DNA from 3 places in the Cohaesibacter marisflavi genome. Region 1 is predicted to be linked to each of the others. Evidence: riboswitches for the same ligand, from Rfam matches in the RefSeq annotation. Region 1 holds a riboswitch; each other region holds the start of a gene.
The links. A riboswitch is a leader RNA that binds a small molecule or an ion and turns the genes downstream of it on or off. The one in region 1 is predicted to bind cobalamin.
Positions count from the first base shown of each region.

Region 2: linked by a shared signal. The riboswitch ahead of ACKPCT_RS07900 (DUF4198 domain-containing protein) and the one ahead of ACKPCT_RS22795 (SLC13 family permease) in region 1 are both predicted to bind cobalamin.
Region 3: linked by a shared signal. The riboswitch ahead of ACKPCT_RS07920 (DUF1636 domain-containing protein) and the one ahead of ACKPCT_RS22795 (SLC13 family permease) in region 1 are both predicted to bind cobalamin.

Region 1 covers NZ_OY762534.1:4,915,469-4,917,667, forward strand. Annotated here, with positions in the region: gene ACKPCT_RS22795 (SLC13 family permease) at 1-1,131, opposite strand, end outside; cobalamin riboswitch at 1,512-1,718, opposite strand; gene ACKPCT_RS22800 (aminotransferase class V-fold PLP-dependent enzyme) at 1,854-2,199, opposite strand, start outside.
Region 2 covers NZ_OY762534.1:1,495,463-1,497,661, reverse strand. Annotated here, with positions in the region: gene cobN (cobaltochelatase subunit CobN) at 1-99, shown strand, start outside; gene cobO (cob(I)yrinic acid a,c-diamide adenosyltransferase) at 96-725, shown strand; cobalamin riboswitch at 811-1,032, shown strand; gene ACKPCT_RS07900 (DUF4198 domain-containing protein) at 1,188-1,979, shown strand; gene cbiM (cobalt transporter CbiM) at 2,009-2,199, shown strand, end outside.
Region 3 covers NZ_OY762534.1:1,501,750-1,503,948, reverse strand. Annotated here, with positions in the region: gene ACKPCT_RS07925 (RpiB/LacA/LacB family sugar-phosphate isomerase) at 10-471, shown strand; cobalamin riboswitch at 675-888, shown strand; gene ACKPCT_RS07920 (DUF1636 domain-containing protein) at 1,024-1,440, shown strand; gene cobW (cobalamin biosynthesis protein CobW) at 1,450-2,199, shown strand, end outside.

The DNA.
Region 1 (2,199 bases):
AAATTCCAGCTCCGTTTTGCCGAAACTGTCATGTAGGGGTTTGCCTCGGCGCATGGCTCCAACAACACTCAAGCCGTGTTTCAAGCGAAAGCCAGCTTCCAGAATGGTTTGACCGACAAGGTTGGATTCCTGCGGAATGACCAAATCGGCCATGCCGAGTTCGCGCGCTGAAAGGTGATAGTCATGTTCCCCCAGGGGCGTTATTTTTACTCCCAGAAAGGCGGCCTCTTCCTCGGATAGTGGCGCATCGACAACGCCGAACAGGACATCGTCTGCCTCAAAGGTCGTTTCCGTATCCACCGAGATCACTTCAGGCTTGTCGCCTTTTTCGCCTCTGCGCTCCAGTGCAAATAGTGTGATGCCAACGGCGCTGCGCAGTCTGGCACTGACCACGGTTTCTCCCACCAGCTTTGACTCGGCATTGACGGTGAGGCGAACAATCTTGTCCTCGATATCGTAAGTCCTCAGCAGGCTTTGCAGTGTCCGTCGACCCTTGTTGGTCACATGTTCGCCACTGGCTTTTCTGGGAAGCAGAAACCGGCCGTAGATGAGCATATGTATGATGGCCATTGCCAGCATGATGAGGCCGATGGGGGTGAAGATGAAGAAGTTGAACGGCTCCATACCAGCCTTTTGCAACTCCGCATTGACCACAAGGTTGGGAGGCGTGCCGATCAGCGTTAGCATACCGCCGATGAGGGCGCCATAGGCCAGTGGCAAAAGCAGGCGGGAAGGCGAGATGGCTGCCCGGTTGGCCAGACGAATGGCAATCGGAATGAAGATAGCGCCCGAGCCGGTAACGCTCATGACCGACGCCAGCGCAGCAACAGCCAGCATGAGCAGTGTGATCAGTTTCCATTCCTTGTCGCCGGCAATCTGAACGATCTTGTCGCCCACGGCATAGGAGATGCCGGTTTGGGCCAACGCCTCGCCGACAATGAACAAGCCGGCGATCAGAATGACCACGGTGGAGCCGAAGCCGGAAAGCATTTCCGAAGGGGTAAGAACGCCGCTCAGGCCAAGAGACAGCATGACGATGATGGCGACAAGATCCAGTCGTAGCTTGTCGGCAAGGAAAAGAACCACCGCGACGCCGAGCACGATGAAGGTGAAAATCATATCCCAGGGCATAAATTACTTCCTGTTGGATGAGGCAAAGAACTGACAAGGACAGCGCATTTAAGGGAGCAAAGGGACAAAATGTCTGCTCCCTGCAATGGCAAATACCTGCAAGTCGGCCCGCTTTCTAAAAATGGGTTACAGGTGGGTGCTCAAGCGCAGCTCTGGAAATGGACCAACGAAACGGTCTGAATGATCGGTTTTCAATTGGTGGTACCACTTTCGGCCTGGGGTCTTTGGGGGAGAGTTTGTGGCATCAAGCATAATCCCGTGCTCCTTTTGCGACAGGGCTCAAGGAGGTGGGAATGGAACGGTCAATGTGGCTCGCCTTCTCAGCAAGCGGAAGCAACAGATCTGCCATGCTACCCTCTACCAGGACGCCCCGCCCGGGTTGGTTGAAACAGTGATCGGCAGGTCTCCTGGCTCGCGGGTCGTCATACTCTCCCACCTTCCCGGATCCTTCCTGATCCAGTGGTATCATGGGGAATACTCGTCGCTTACAGTTGCGGGGACAGCTCCGGATTTATGGCCGATGAAAACCGGTCACGCACCGGATTCCCTTTTCATTCCATAAGGAAACCGATAAGTGCCATTCTCTCCATCTAAAGTCTAATGTCAACGGAAGTTCGTTCACGTGTGCGATAGGCGCACAGATTTAGAGCGCCTTTCCTGAGTTTTTAGCGCATCAAGTGCCACTGGTCTTGATGTTCGGTGCGTGCCTTCTGGCTGGTCGCTTAAGGGCACAGCGTTTTGATTGCGTCGGCAAGTTGCTCAAGATCGCTTTCTGTGACATGCAGATGTGGAGCGAAGCGCAAGGCATTACCCCGGCGACTGATATAGATCTTTCTGGCAGCCAAATCTGCGGTGATGCTGGGCGAGAGGGCTTTTTCTGAGGAGGCGCCCAGAATATGCGGGCTGCGGAAGGCTTCCGGCACGGGCTGAAACCCGACCGGTTCCAGCAATTGGGCAATGCGCTCATTGATACTGCGAAGAGAGGTGGCGATCGTCTCTATGCCCCAATCTCCCAATTGGCGCAGGCCGATAAGGCCCGCTGGCAGTATGGTCGGAATGGATTTCTGT
Region 2 (2,199 bases), 1.7 Mb from region 1:
CTTGATCGAGGCCTCTGGACGCCCAAGTCTAACAGTGCCCGATTCAATCTGGAAGAAAACAAGAAACCAGCCACTCAGCAGGAAGGGGAGTTCCTATGAAAAAGACAGACGGTATGACGCAGGAAGAGCTCGACGCTCGCCATGCAGAAAAGATGAAAAAGAAAAAGGCCGCGCGTGAAAAAATCCTCGCCACCAAGACCGAGGAAAAAGGCCTGATCATCGTTCATACGGGCAAGGGCAAGGGCAAATCCACCGCCGCCTTCGGCATGGCCTTCCGCTCCATCGGACACGGGCATAAGATCGCCGTCATCCAGTTCGTCAAGGGTGCTTGGGATTCGGGCGAAAAGCGCATGCTGGAAAAGTTCCCCGAGCAGGTAACGATCAAGGCCATGGGCGAGGGCTTCACTTGGGAGACGCAGGATCGTAACAAGGACATCGCCAATGCCCGCGCAGCATGGGACGCGGCAAAGGAAGCGATTCTCGATCCGGAAAACCGCTTCGTGCTGCTGGATGAGTTAAACATCGTCTTGCGTTATGACTATCTGCCGATTGAGGAAATCGTGGAGTTCCTGAGCGAAGAAAAGCCAGATGATACCCATGTTGTTATCACCGGTCGCAACGCAAAGGATGAGCTAATTGAAATTGCGGATCTGGTGACCGAAATGACGCTGATCAAGCATCCGTTCCGGTCTGGTATCAAGGCACAGGAAGGCATCGAGTATTAGGAAAATTGCTGATTTAATTCAGCTTTTCTGTGTCCAAATCATAGGGCGGGCCAAAGGCGAGTTGACATGCCTTGCTTGCAATCCTACACATGAATTGTTCGATGGTTTTTCTCGTCCAGGCGTGATGAGAAAATGAAAAGGGAACATGGTGAGGCTTACCCATCAGGGACCGACTCCATGGCTGCCCCCGCAACTGTAAGCGGCGAGCGATTGATTAGAGAAATCCACTGACACCGGGGTGTTGGGAAGGTTTAGTCAATTGCTATGACCCGTGAGCCAGGAGACCTGCCATCAGACTGGTACAGGCTGAATAGTCAGCCTTGCCGCCTCTAAACAAGACGCCGGGGTGAGCGTTGGGTAGAGAGATAGTCTGGTGCCCTATTTTACACCAGCAGTCCCTTGCCGATACTTCCATTCCCACAGCGTCTCCAAATTGGCTTGTTGCCGACAGGAGATGACTCTATGCATAAATTACTGACAGGGGCGCTTTTAGCTTCCGCCCTCATGGTTTCCAGCGCCGCTAATGCGCATTTTCAGCTGGTCTATACCCCACAGGTTAATCTGGTCAAAGCGGGCGATGTTCCGCTGAAACTCATATTCTGGCATCCGTTTGAAAATGGCCATGTTATGGATATGGGCACGCCGGAAGCCTTTTATGCCCTGCATAAAGGCAAGAAGATTGACCTGATGGACACACTGGTGCCCATGCGTTTTCAGGGCTCAGCCAATGACGCAGATGCGTTCGACGCCAGTGTGAAGGTTAAGCGCAGCGGCGACTATACGCTCGTCGTGCGGCCTGCTCCCTATTATGAAGAGAGCGAAGATATCTATATCCAGCAGATCGCTAAGAGCTATCTGAATAAGGGCGGGCTTCCCACTGATTGGAATGAACCCGCTGGGCTCAAAACCGAAATAGTCCCGCTCAACAAGCCGACCAATATTCTTGCCGGATCCACTTTTACCGGGCGCGTCCTTTCGCAAGGCAAGCCGGTGGCAGGTGCTGAAATCGAAATTGAATATATCGCAGCTGCGCCAAACATGGAAACCAACACTCCAGGCGAAGTGAGCGTGGATCCTGCTCCGGGTGGCGCTGTGGTCGCTCTTTCCGATGAGAATGGCTATTTCACCTTCGGTATTCCAAAGGCTGGCTTCTGGGGCTTTGCGGCTCTTGGTATAGGGCCTGATACCGAGTTTGAAGGCAAGGAGCTTTCTCAGGATGCTGTTATTTGGGTGAGAGCTTATGACCTCAAATAGCCTTCCATGTCACAGCCGGAGGGTGCGCCATGCATATCGTTGATGGTGCTCTTTCCAACGAGGTGCTGATTGTGGGGTCCGCTATGTCCGCAGTTGGCATCGTCGTAGGCTTGCGGAAGTTGACGATGGACCTCATTCCGGCTGCGGGTGTGCTCAGTGCAACATTTTTTGTTGCATCGCTGATCCATGTTCCGCTGGGATTTTCGAGCGTGCATCTCAT
Region 3 (2,199 bases), 1.7 Mb from region 1:
AGAAATATCATGAAAATTGCTGTTGCCGGTGATAGTGCAGGCGAAGGTCTTGCTCACATTTTGGCAGAATATCTTGCAGGCCAGGGCAAATATGAGGTGTCCGAGGTCTCAAGGGTTGCGGGCCAAGCCGATCCATTCTACGCCAACATGGCAGAACGCGTCGCGACTGCCGTTGTGAAGGGCGAATATGATCGCGCTATTCTTTGCTGCGGCACCGGTATCGGGGTTGCCATGTCAGCCAACAAGGTGCACGGCATCCGGGCTGCACAATGCCATGATACTTATTCCGCCGAGCGCGCTGCGCTTTCCAACAATGCCCAGATTATCACGATGGGCGCACGGGTGATCGGTGCTGAATTGGCAAAAACCATTGCGGATACCTTTTTTGAAAATACGGAATTCTTTGATGTCAACGGGCGCTCCGCAGGCAACGTCAATGCTGTTGACGAATTGGATGCGCGTAACCGCTAGTCCGGCATGAAGGCAAGCCGAAAGCGTTGTTGAGTGCCTCTAAATAGCCGCTACGCTTCGATTTATCGTGAAAAGTCCGATCCATCCGGTATCGGGCTTTTTCTTTGTCTTGGTCTCGAATTTGCCGCAGTATCACTTTGGAGAAATTCCAGCCTCAGGCACCATAATGATTTTGAACAAGATTGACATCAGCGGGCCAATCACGCAAAAAGAGATCGGATGGTTCTTCCCTAGACAGACTCAGGGAAGATGAAAAGGGAACATGGTGCGGACGACCCAACTCGGGGCCTATGCCATGGCTGCCCCCGCAACTGTAAGCGGATTGCCTTGTTTTGTAACCACTGAACCAAAGGGTTTGGGAAGGGAGCAGGGCGCAAGACCGTGAGCCAGGAGACCTGCCAGCCACCACTATTCTCACTAACCGGTCGGGGTGTATCGGAGATGAGGCAAATTGATTTTTGCTTCCTTGCTTTTCCCTCCCTGCTATCGGCGTGTTTCGTTGAACTCGGTATCAAAAGCCTTCATGCTTTGATGCGAAGTTAGGATCATGCTTTGAAAAATAAGGCAATTTTGCAAATCTGCAGCACTTGCAACAGCGCGGCAGTCAAACAGAATCCGGAAAGACTAGCCACAGAATGTCCTGAGGGCGAGAAGCTGCTTGGCGCGGTGCATTCCGCTGTGAAGGCCGATGCCGATCTGGATGGCCAACTCGTCATTCAGGCCGCCCGTTGCATGAGCAGCTGCAAGCGCAGCTGTGTTGTCGCTCTTCTGGCAAAGGACAAATATCAGTTCGTCGTCGGAGAACTCGACAGCAGCGCCGACAGGGTCGACGATCTTGTTGCCTTTGCAAAAAGCTATGTCGAGGCTGAAGACGGCTTGCCGCAATGGCGCGAACGCCCGCAGCATATTCGCAAGAACACCATCGCCCGGTTACATCCTTTCCCTTCTGAATTCTCAAACGACTCCTAGAGGCTCATCATGTCTTTCAAGGCTCCTCTGTCATCGCCCAAAATTCCAGCCACCGTTGTGACCGGCTTTCTCGGCTCCGGCAAAACCACGCTTATCCGCCATCTGATTGAACAGGCCGGGGACAAGAAAATTGCTCTCATCGTCAATGAATTTGGCGATATGGGGTTCGACGGCGAAATGATTTCCAGCTGCGGCAATCCCAATTGCACCGAAGACGATGTTGTCGAACTGAAAAACGGCTGCATCTGCTGCACGGTGGCCGACGAATTCCTGCCGACCATGGAAATGTTGCTCAAGCGCGAACCGCGTCCGGAGCATATCGTTATCGAAACGTCTGGTCTTGCATTGCCTCTGCCTCTTGTTCAGGCCTTCCAATGGCCCAGCGTGCGCGCTTCAGTGACCGTCGACGGCGTGATTACCATCGCCGATGCCGCAGCGCTGAGCGAAGGCCACTATAGCGTCGATGAAGAGGCCGTTGTGCGTCAACGGGAACAGGATGACTCAATCGATCACGAAAATCCGATTGATGAGCTCTTCAATGATCAGCTCAAATGCGCGGACATGATTGTGATTTCCAAGGCTGATCTCATTGATGAAGATGCCATGGCGAGGGTGGAAGCGATCATTGCGGAGCATCGGCGCGATGGGGTGAAAACCATTCACTCGGCCAATGGCAATGTTTCGACCGCTGTGCTTTTGGGCCTTGAAGCGGGCGCGGAAGAAGATCTCGACAGCCGAGAAGCCGCGCATGATCATCAC